Regions from separate parts of the Kribbella swartbergensis genome, predicted to be linked through region 1. Evidence: riboswitches for the same ligand, from Rfam matches in the RefSeq annotation. Region 1 holds a riboswitch; each other region holds the start of a gene.

The links. Region 1 has a riboswitch for ZMP and ZTP ahead of ACYVOK_RS10185 (glycine hydroxymethyltransferase). Riboswitches for the same ligand answer to the same signal wherever they lie in the genome.
Region 2: another riboswitch for ZMP and ZTP. It lies ahead of ACYVOK_RS09510 (metallophosphoesterase family protein); the one in region 1 lies ahead of ACYVOK_RS10185 (glycine hydroxymethyltransferase).
Region 3: another riboswitch for ZMP and ZTP. It lies ahead of ACYVOK_RS10720 (bifunctional 5,10-methylenetetrahydrofolate dehydrogenase/5,10-methenyltetrahydrofolate cyclohydrolase); the one in region 1 lies ahead of ACYVOK_RS10185 (glycine hydroxymethyltransferase).

Annotation. Positions count from the first base shown of each region.
Region 1 is NZ_BAAGPM010000014.1:674,693-677,957, forward strand. Features, by position in the region: gene ACYVOK_RS10180 (acyl-CoA dehydrogenase family protein) at 1-1,401, shown strand, start outside; ZMP/ZTP riboswitch at 1,399-1,480, shown strand; gene ACYVOK_RS10185 (glycine hydroxymethyltransferase) at 1,509-2,957, shown strand; gene ACYVOK_RS10190 (GbsR/MarR family transcriptional regulator) at 3,040-3,265, shown strand, end outside.
Region 2 is NZ_BAAGPM010000014.1:536,682-539,946, reverse strand. Features, by position in the region: gene ACYVOK_RS09520 (LysR family transcriptional regulator) at 1-274, shown strand, start outside; gene ACYVOK_RS09515 (VOC family protein) at 300-683, shown strand; gene ACYVOK_RS09510 (metallophosphoesterase family protein) at 688-1,566, opposite strand; ZMP/ZTP riboswitch at 1,591-1,669, opposite strand; gene ACYVOK_RS09505 (pectate lyase family protein) at 1,714-2,724, opposite strand; gene ACYVOK_RS09500 (cysteine hydrolase family protein) at 2,936-3,265, opposite strand, start outside.
Region 3 is NZ_BAAGPM010000014.1:795,665-798,929, reverse strand. Features, by position in the region: gene ACYVOK_RS10725 (beta-N-acetylglucosaminidase domain-containing protein) at 1-1,624, shown strand, start outside; ZMP/ZTP riboswitch at 1,738-1,827, shown strand; gene ACYVOK_RS10720 (bifunctional 5,10-methylenetetrahydrofolate dehydrogenase/5,10-methenyltetrahydrofolate cyclohydrolase) at 1,853-2,722, shown strand; gene aroH (chorismate mutase) at 2,755-3,123, shown strand; gene ACYVOK_RS10710 (prephenate dehydrogenase) at 3,143-3,265, shown strand, end outside.

The sequences.
Region 1 (3,265 bases):
CGGGTCGACGAGGTCGAGTTCCATCCGGCGTGGCACTGGCTGATGGAGCAGGCCGTCGGTTTCGGCCTGCAGGCGGCGCCGTGGACAAGCGACCGTCCGTCGGCGCACCTGACCCGCGCCGCCGGTTTCTACCTCTGGTCGCAGGTCGAGCCCGGCCACGGCTGCCCGATCTCGATGACGTACGCCGCCGTGCCCGCGCTGAAGGCCGACGAGCGGCTCGCCAAGGAGTGGATCCCGCAACTCGCTTCCACCCAGTACGACGTACGCCGGCTGCCCGCGGCCGAGAAGACCGGTGTGCTCGCCGGGATGGGGATGACCGAGAAGCAGGGCGGGTCCGACGTCCGCGCGAACCTCACCACCGCGACGCCGACCGGGAACGACGGCGAGTACCAGCTGAACGGGCACAAGTGGTTCTGCTCGGCGCCGCAGGTGGACGTCTTCCTGGTGCTCGCGCAGGCGCCGGAGGGGCTGAGCTGCTTCGTCGTACCGCGGGTCCTTGCCGATGGCAACCGGAACGCGTTTGCCCTGCAGCGGCTGAAGGACAAGCTCGGCAATCGGTCGAACGCGTCCAGCGAGGTCGAGTTCCACGGCACGGTCGGGTACCGGCTCGGCGACGAGGGCGCCGGGGTTCGCACCATCATCGAGATGGTCGCCGCCACCCGCCTCGACTGTGTGCTCGGCTCCGCCGCCCTCCAGCGCCGCGCCCTCGTGGAGGCCGTCTGGCACACCCGCCACCGCTCAGCCTTCGGCAGCCTCCTCAGCGAAAAGCCCGCAATGCAAAACGTCCTCGCCGACCTCGCCCTGGAGAGCGAAGCCGCCACCGCTCTAGGCATGCGCCTAGCCGCCGCGGTTGACGCCTCGCTCGCGGGTGATGCTCAGGCTGCCGCCTTCCGGCGGATCGCACTTCCGTTGGCGAAGTTCTGGGTGTGTAAGCGGACGCCGTTCATGGTGGCTGAGGCGTTGGAGTGTTTGGGCGGGAACGGGTACGTCGAAGAGTCGGGGATGCCGCTGCTGTTCCGGGAGTCGCCGCTGAACTCGATCTGGGAAGGCTCCGGCAACGTCAACGCACTCGACGTCCTGCGGGCCCTGCGCCGGCCCGAGTCGCTGGAGGCCTGGCTGACCGAGCTGGCCACCTGCCAGGGTGCCGATCACCGGCTCGATGCCGCGGTCAACGACGTACTGCAAGCGCTTGCTGATGTGTCCGAGGCGGAAGCCGGCGCCCGGCGGCTGGCGGCGCGGATGGCCCTGTGCCTGCAGGCCTCGCTGCTGGTCCGGTACTCGCCGCCGGAGGTCGCGGACGCCTTCGTCGCGTCCAGGCTGGCCGGCGATTGGGGCGGTGTGTTCGGCACGCTTCCGAGGACCACACCCTTCCGGCAGATCGTCGAGCGCACGATAGGGTGAGGGCGTCGCGACTGGCGCGCTGAGGTGGAGAACCACCGGGGAGCGAAGACCGTCGGCACCGTGCGCCTGGGTGCCTTCGACCCACTGCAACCGCAGGAGAGACAACGATGACTCAACCCTTCGATGCCGCCGCCGCATCGGCCGCGTACCGCAACGCGCTCGAGGTGATCGGCGCGGTGGAACCCACCATCGCCGGCGCGATCAAGGCCGAACTGGCCGACCAGCGCTCCTCGCTGAAGCTGATCGCGAGCGAGAACTACGCCTCCCCCGCCACCTTGCTGACGATGGGCAACTGGCTGTCCGACAAGTACGCCGAGGGCACCATCGGGCACCGCTTCTACGCCGGCTGCCAGAACGTCGACACGGTCGAGCAGGCCGCCGCCGACCACGCCAAGGCGCTGTTCGACGCACCGCACGCCTACGTCCAGCCGCACTCCGGCATCGACGCGAACCTGGTCGCCTTCTGGGCGATCCTGGCCCAGCGGATCGAGTCGCCGGCGCTGGCCGAGGCCGGCGCGAAGCACGTCAACGACCTGACCGAGGAGGACTGGACCAAGCTCCGCAAGGCGTTCGGCGACCAGAAGATGCTCGGCATGTCGCTGGACGCCGGCGGTCACCTGACCCACGGCTTCCGGCCGAACATCTCCGGCAAGATGTTCCACCAGAGCTCCTACGGCACCGACCCGCAGACCGGGCTGCTCGACTACGCCGAGGTCGCCCGGATCGCCCGCGAGTTCAAGCCGCTGATCCTGATCGCGGGCTACTCGGCGTACCCGCGGAAGGTGAACTTCGCGAAGATGCGCGAGATCGCGGACGAGGTCGGCGCGACCCTGATGGTCGACATGGCCCACTTCGCCGGCCTGGTGGCCGGCAAGGTCTTCACCGGTGACTTCGACCCGGTGCCGCACGCGCACGTCACCACGACCACGACGCACAAGTCCCTGCGCGGTCCGCGCGGCGGCATGGTGCTGTGCCAGCCGGAGTACGCCGACGCGGTCGACCGCGGTTGCCCGATGGTGCTCGGCGGCCCGCTGAGCCAGACGATGGCGGCCAAGGCGGTGGCGCTGGCCGAGGCCCGGCAGCCGTCGTTCAAGGAGTACGCGCAGGCGATCGCGGACAACGCGGTCGCGCTGGCCGAGGGCCTGATGAAGCGCGGCGTCAAACTCGTCACCGACGGCACCGAGAACCACCTCGTGCTGCTGGACGTGTCGTCGTACGGGATCACCGGGCGGCAGGCCGAGTCGGCGCTGCTGGACGCCGGGATCGTGACGAACCGGAACGCCGTACCGCGGGACCCGAACGGCGCCTGGTACACCTCGGGTGTCCGGATCGGTACGCCGGCGCTGACCACCCGCGGCTTCGGGGTCGACGAGTTCGACCGGGTCGCCGAGTTGATCGTCGACGTGCTGTCGTCGACCACCCCGACCACGACGTCGGCCGGAGCGGCGTCGAAGGCGAAGTACGTGCTCGCCGACGGCGTCGCGGACAAGACCAAGGCCGCCTCGGCGGAGCTGCTCGACAAGCACCCGCTGTACCCGGGCCTCGAGCTCAGCTGAGAGACCCATGGCGCCCGCTCCCTGACCGGGAGCGGGCGCTTCAACTATCAGAACGTTGTGATAGTTGGAGTAGGATGCGGCCATGCCGCCTGAACCCACCCCGGAAGAGATCAGTCAGTTCGTCGAGCGGTTCGCCGGGGTGCTGGCGAACAGCGGCGTCCCGACGATGTCCGCCCGGGTGATCGGGCGGATGCTGGTCAGCCCGACCGGCACCATGACGTCCGCCGAGCTCGCGGAGTCGCTGCGGATCAGTCAGCCGGCCGTGTCCGGCGCCGTACGGCAACTGCTGCAGCTGTCGTTCATCTCCC
Region 2 (3,265 bases), 140 kb from region 1:
GTGCGCCGAGGAAGGATACGAGCCGCAGATCGGCTACACCTCCGACGACATGGTCGTGATGCAGACCCTGGTCGCCGCCGGACTCGGCGTGACCACGATGCCCGGACTCGCTCTGCGCGCCCACACGGCCGACGACATCGTCGCAACGAAGCTGGCGGGATCACGCCGGCACGTCTACGCGGCGACGTACGGCGAACCGCCCGATCCACCCGCCACCGCGGCTCTCCTGTCGGCGCTCGCCGCAGCAGCGAAGCTCGGCGACAGCCCTGGATGAATCGGCGCGCAAGTAGCCTGCGGGAATGGCTACGCATTGGACGCTGGGCTGTGACGCCGAGGATCCGCAGCGGCTGGCCGCGTTCTGGGCCGGTGCGCTCGGGTATGTGCAGGAGCCCGGGTACGACGATCCGGACGGCGCGTCGATCGTGGACGCGGACGGCCGCGGACCGGCGATCGGGTTTCTGCGGGTGCCCGAGAAGAAGACCTCGAAGAACCGGATGCACATCGACATCCGGGTCGCCGGCGAGGCGCCGTGGGACATGGCCGAGCGGGAGATGCTGATCCGGGCGAAAGCCGACGAACTTGCCGCCGCCGGCGCGACCCGTGTCCGCGAGGAGTACTACGGCGAACCCCTCGGCCACATCGTCATGCTTGACCCCGAAGGCAACGAGTTCTGCGTTGCCTGAGCCCTCACGTGATGGGGCTGACCTCGGGAGTGTCTTCGCCGGTGAGGGGGTTGTAGACGTAGACCTCGGTGCCGGCCTGGCGGTCGCGGGAGTGAATGGTGTGGAACATCGGCGAGAAGGGGCCGCCCAGGTCGACAACTGTTGCGCCGGCTCCCAGGACGCCTCGGACCGAGGACGGCGGAGCGGTCAGGTCGATGCGGGTGATGACGCCGGGGGTGACCCAGACCGGCTTGTCTCCCAGGCTTCCGGACAGTTGGTGGTGCAGGTGTCCACAGAGGACGGCGTGTACGTCGGTGCCGGCCAGAACCTGACCCAGAGCGGCAGGGTCTTGCAGTACGACGGAACTCATGTACGGCATCGCGTCGACGGAGATCGGCGGGTGATGGAGTACGACGATCGATCTGGCCGGCGCGGGTGTGGCCAACTCGGCCTCCAGCCAGTCGAGCTGATCGCGACCGAGCACGCCGTGCGTTTCGCCGGGGACGAGGCTGTCGAGGGTGATGACGCGCAGACCGTTGACCACGCTCACCGCGGCGATCACGCCGTCGAACTCGGCCCGGCGTCCGATCGGTGCGTCGTCCGGGCCGAGGTGACCCCAGCCGAGGACCGCCGCGAAGCCTTCCCGGCGGTCGTGGTTTCCGGTGCTGTAGACGTGTGGGATCCCGCGTTCCCGGCAGAACGCACCGACAGCCGACCGGACCGCGAGGCATCCTTCCTTGGAGCCGTCGTCGGCGATGTCACCGCTGATCACCACGAGGTCCAGCGACGGGACGTGGCGGACGTCGTACAGCAGTTGCCGCAACGCGGCGAGACCGTCGACGCCGTCCTCGTCCGGTCCGATGCGGCTGACGTGGGTGTCGGACAGATGCAGTACACGGTGCACGACCAGGCTCCTCGAGTCCCTTGCCTCGGGCACCCAGGCGGTCGATGCCCTGCTGTCACTCCCCGGTGGTTCGCGCCCACCCTCGCCAGTCGTGTCCCACCAGCCTACCGGTGTCCCGGCCGAGAGGGCCGGGACACCGGGACGGGACTAGATCTTGCCGGTGCCGGCGCCGGACGTGACGATCGACTTCACGTTCTCGGCGGCGTCGACGACGTACGGGTACGGGATCGCGCCGACGCTGGAGGAGTTCCGGGAAGCCGGCGTACCGGAGTTGACGAGGTAGTTGTTGAGGAGCTTCACGTTGCCCGCAGGTGAGTCACCGGTCTGGGTGACGACGGTGCTACGGACGTTCTCGAAGTAGTTCCGCTCCACATAGACGCCCGCGTTGCAGGTGGACGCGACGCCGTAGCCGCTGTTGCCTCGGTAGTAGTTGTTGACGACGTGCACCGGGTTGCCGAACCGGACCCGCGGGTGCCGCTGCGTGGTCCCGTCGAACCAGTTCGCGTAGTACGTCACCCGCAACTTGCCGATGTCCTCGCCGCCGTTGCCGTCGCTGTGCCCGATCAGCCCGACCTTGTCGTGGTTGGAGAACTTGTTCCACGACACGGTCACGTAGTCCGACGCGCGCTTGACGTCGACGGCGCCGTCGTACCCGCTGCTGAAGCTGTTGTGGTCGACCCAGACCCTGGTCGAGTACTGGATGTTGATCGCGTCGTCGTCCGAGTCGCGGAAGTTGATGTTCCGGATGATGACGTTGCTGACACTCGCGACGTTCAGACCGCCGCCGGTGATGGTGGCGCCGCTGCCGACACCGATGATCGTCTTGTTCGAGGCGACCTTGTTCATGCCCGAGAGGGTGATGGTGCCGGACACCCGGATCACCTTCGCACCGCTCGACTGCATCTGACTGATCAGGGCCGAGGCCGTCGTCACGGTGACCGGCGAGGCGCTGCCGCCACCGGTCGTGCCACCACCCTGGGTGGCCCAGCCCTGCAGTGAGAACGTGGCCGCCGAGGCCTTCGGCAGAGTTTCGGGTACGGCGACCGCCGACACCACGGCCGCCGAGACCACGGTGAGCGCGGTGGCCGCCGCCAGGTACGGCAACCTGCGTCGAACCGGTGATGAGTTCCGGCGCGTTGGGGACGCGAAGAAGGACATGAGAGAACCTCCGATTGGGGCGGATGGCGGGCACGCCGCAGTACGCCGTGGCGTGGGCGGCGGGCTCACCGGAAAGAGTCGGAAAGCGCTTTCCTAGGATCCTGGAACCGTACTGAAACCGGTTTCTCCCTGTCAAGGTCTCGTCACCGTTCGTGGCATGGAGCGAGGCGATCGATCGTTCAAACCCTTCCGTGCCTGGGGTGAAGAGTGTCTACGTGTCCTGGAAGGTGACGTCGGCGGTGTTCTCCACGGCTGCGGTGCGGCCTGGGGCTCGGTGGTACTGCCAGTAGAGGTTGGTGTGAGCAATCACCTGGTCGGGCGGTGGGGCGCCGTACTCGGTGAGGTCCTCGGTGGTGTGGGCGTCGCCGACGAGCGTGACGTCGTACCCGCGGACGAAGGCGCCGTGGATCGTCGAGCGGATGCACTCGTCGGTCTGCGCGCCGCTGACGACGAGCCGACCGATCCCGGCCTGCGCGAGGACCTCCTCGAGGTCGGTGTCCTCGAACGAGTCGGCGAACGTCTTGTGGACAAGCGGTTCGGA
Region 3 (3,265 bases), 120 kb from region 1:
GACGCCGTACAAGAAGGCCCTGCGGGAGCAGCTCGACAGTGCGGTGGTCGTGCACTGGACCGGGATCGGGGTCGTGCCGCGCACGATCACGAGCGCACAAGCGGCCCAGGCGCGGGCGGTGTTCGGGCACGACATCCTGATCTGGGACAACTACCCGGTCAACGACTACGCGGCCGGCCGCATCCTGCTGGCCGACTACAGCGGCCGTGAGCCGGGGATCGCCGAGCACGTCGCCGGCGTGATCTCGAACCCGATGAACCAGGCCGCGGTCAGCAAGCTCGCGCTCTACTCGTTCGCCGAGCTGGGCTGGAACCCGGCCCGGTACGACGAGGAGGCCTCGTGGCACCGGGCGATCGCGGAACGCGCCGGGGGAGACCGCCGGACGATCGCGGCCCTGGAGGTCTTCGCCGACCTGAACACCTACGACTCGACGCTGCACCCGGAGAGCGCGCCGGTGCTGGCGGCCCGGACCACCGCGTTCTGGAAGACCTGGCAGGCAGGCCAGCGGGACGCGGCGATCGAAGCGATCAAGCCCTACTTCACCGCCGTCGAGAAGGCCCCCGCGCAGATTCGTGAAGGGGTGACGGACCCCGCGTTCGCCGACGAGGCCAAGGCGTGGCTCGACGCGACCGTGCTGTGGGGCCAGGCACTGCAGGAATCGCTGCGGCTCCTCGAGCAAGTGGCCGAGGGCAACGGATCGGCCGCCTGGACCAGCCGTCAGCGGATCGAGCAACTGGTCAGCCAGGCGAAGGCGATCCGCGACATCCGGCTGCCGCACTCCAACACCTACCCGCGGATCGGCGAGGGCGTCGCCGACGCGTTCCTCGCCGAGGCCGGCCGGGTCCACGACCAGTGGATGGGTATCGAGCCGGGCCGTACGGCGTCCAGCTCGCAGGGCACGTACTCCGACAACGTCCCCGAGCGGATGATCGACGGCGACGAGTCGACGTTCTACTGGAGCAACGGTGCCCCGGTGGCCGGCGACGAGATCCGGGTCGACCTCGGCGCGCCCAGGGCGATCGGTGACATCGCCGTACTCATGGGGAAGGCGACCAGTCCGCGGGACTACATCCACTCCGGCGTCCTGGAGTACTCGACCGACGGCGAGACATGGACCGAGTTGACCCGTGCGACCACGGCCGAGGTGCGTTTCACCGCCGACGTTACGGCGCGGTACGTCCGCTACCGGGCGCTGGCCGACAACCCGTCGTACTGGCTCGTGGTGCGTGAGTTCGCGATCGAGGTGACGGACGGCTCCGAACTGGTGCTGACGGCAACTGGCACGCCGGCGCCGGCCGCGGGCTCGTCGCTCGGCGATGCGGTCGATGGTGACGTGCGTACGGCGTACGTCGCCGAGCGGGCACCGGCGGCGGGCGACGCGCTGACCGTGACGTTGTCCGCGCCCACCGCAGTCGACCGGATCACGGTCCTGCAGTCCGCCGACGCGTCCGGCCGGCTCGAGGTCCGCACCAGCGAGGGCTGGAAGGAGGTAGGCCAGGTGAAGGCTGCGTACAGCGCGGCGACGATCCCGGTCACCACGATTGACCAGATCCGGATCACCTGGTCGCCCGGCGCCGTACCGCCAAAGGTCCACGAGGTGGTGCTGCACCGGGCCGGCAACTAGGGTTCGCCGCCGGTCCGGCGGTTGCGGGTCACCCGCGGGGACTGGCAGCCGGCCGCGCGGGTCGAGGTGATCGGCCTGGAGGCACGCCGGTCGTGGTTCGTCGCGTAGTGTGGACGGCGGACCGCGACTGGCGTTGAGGTGGAGGACCACCGGGGAACGGTCCGCCGGACGAACCGGCTGAGCCGCGCGCCTGGGCACCTGACCTCTAGGCCCGAAGGAGCGCGCCGGATGACCAAGTTGATGATCGGGACCGACCTCGCCGCCGAACTGGTGGCGAAGACGGCTGAGCGGGCCCGCGTACTGCGGGACAACACCGGTGTCCAGGCGTGCCTGGCGACAGTGCTGGTGGGCGACGACCCGGCCTCGGCGACGTACGTGCGGATGAAGCAGAACCGGAGCCGGAAGGCCGGCATCGCGTCTCGGAGCGTCGTACTGCCCGCGCGGACCACGACCGAGGAACTGGTCGGCGAGCTGCGGAAGCTGTCCGCGGACCCGGAGGTGCACGGGATCCTGCTGCAGCACCCGGTGCCGGCGCACATCGACGAGCGGGCCGCGTTCGAGGCGATCGATCCGGCCAAGGACGTCGACGGCGTGACCACGCGGTCGTTCGCCGCGATGGCGTTCGGCGAACCCGGGTTCCGGTCGGCCACGCCGGGCGGGATCATGCGGCTGCTCGAGGCGTACGACGTACCGATCGCCGGAGCGCACGCGGTCGTGATCGGCCGCAGCCCGATCCTCGGCAAGCCGGCCGGGATGTTGCTGCTGGCATCGAACGCGACCGTCACCTACACCCACTCACGGACCCGCAACCTGCCGGAGATCGTCCGGACCGCGGACATCGTGGTGGCCGCGGTCGGCAGGCCGAACTTCGTCCGCGGCGACTGGCTGAAGCCGGGCGCGGTGGTGGTCGACGCCGGATACAACGAGGGCAACGTCGGCGACGTCCACTTCGACGAGGCGGCCGAGGTGGCGAGCCTGATCACGCCGGTCCCGGGTGGAGTCGGGCCGATGACGATCGCCCTCCTGTTGGAGCAGTCCCTCGACGCCGCCGAGGCACAATCCGAGACGGCTGTCCACGGTCTGACTACTCTGCCCTAGGGTTGAGGCAGACGAGTGAAGGAGGCGGGAACGTGGCGGTACGGGCGATCCGGGGTGCCACCCAGCTGGAGGTGGACGAGCGCGAGCACCTGCTCGAGCGGTCCGCCGAGCTGGTGAAGGCGGTCCTGGAGGCGAACGATCTGGACCGGGAGGACCTGATCAGCATCCTGTTCACCGTCACGCCGGACCTGCACTCGGAGTTTCCCGCGGTGGCGGGCCGGCAGATCGGGCTGACCGACGTACCGCTGATGTGCATGCAGGAGATCGACGTCCCGCACGCGCTGCCCCGGGTGGTCCGGATGATGGTGCACGCCGAGTCGCCGCGGTCCCGGGAGAAGATCCAGCACGTCTACCTGCACGGCGCGGTCGCTCTGCGTCCGGACCTGACAGGCGCCCAGTGACGGGCCGAGTGAGGACACGGTGACCGAGCTGCGCGGCCCGGTCCGGATCGTCGGCACCGGATTGATCGGTACGTCGATCGGCTTGGCGCTGGGCCGGCTGGGTGTGGTGGTCGAGTTGGTCGACGCCGACCCGGACAACGCG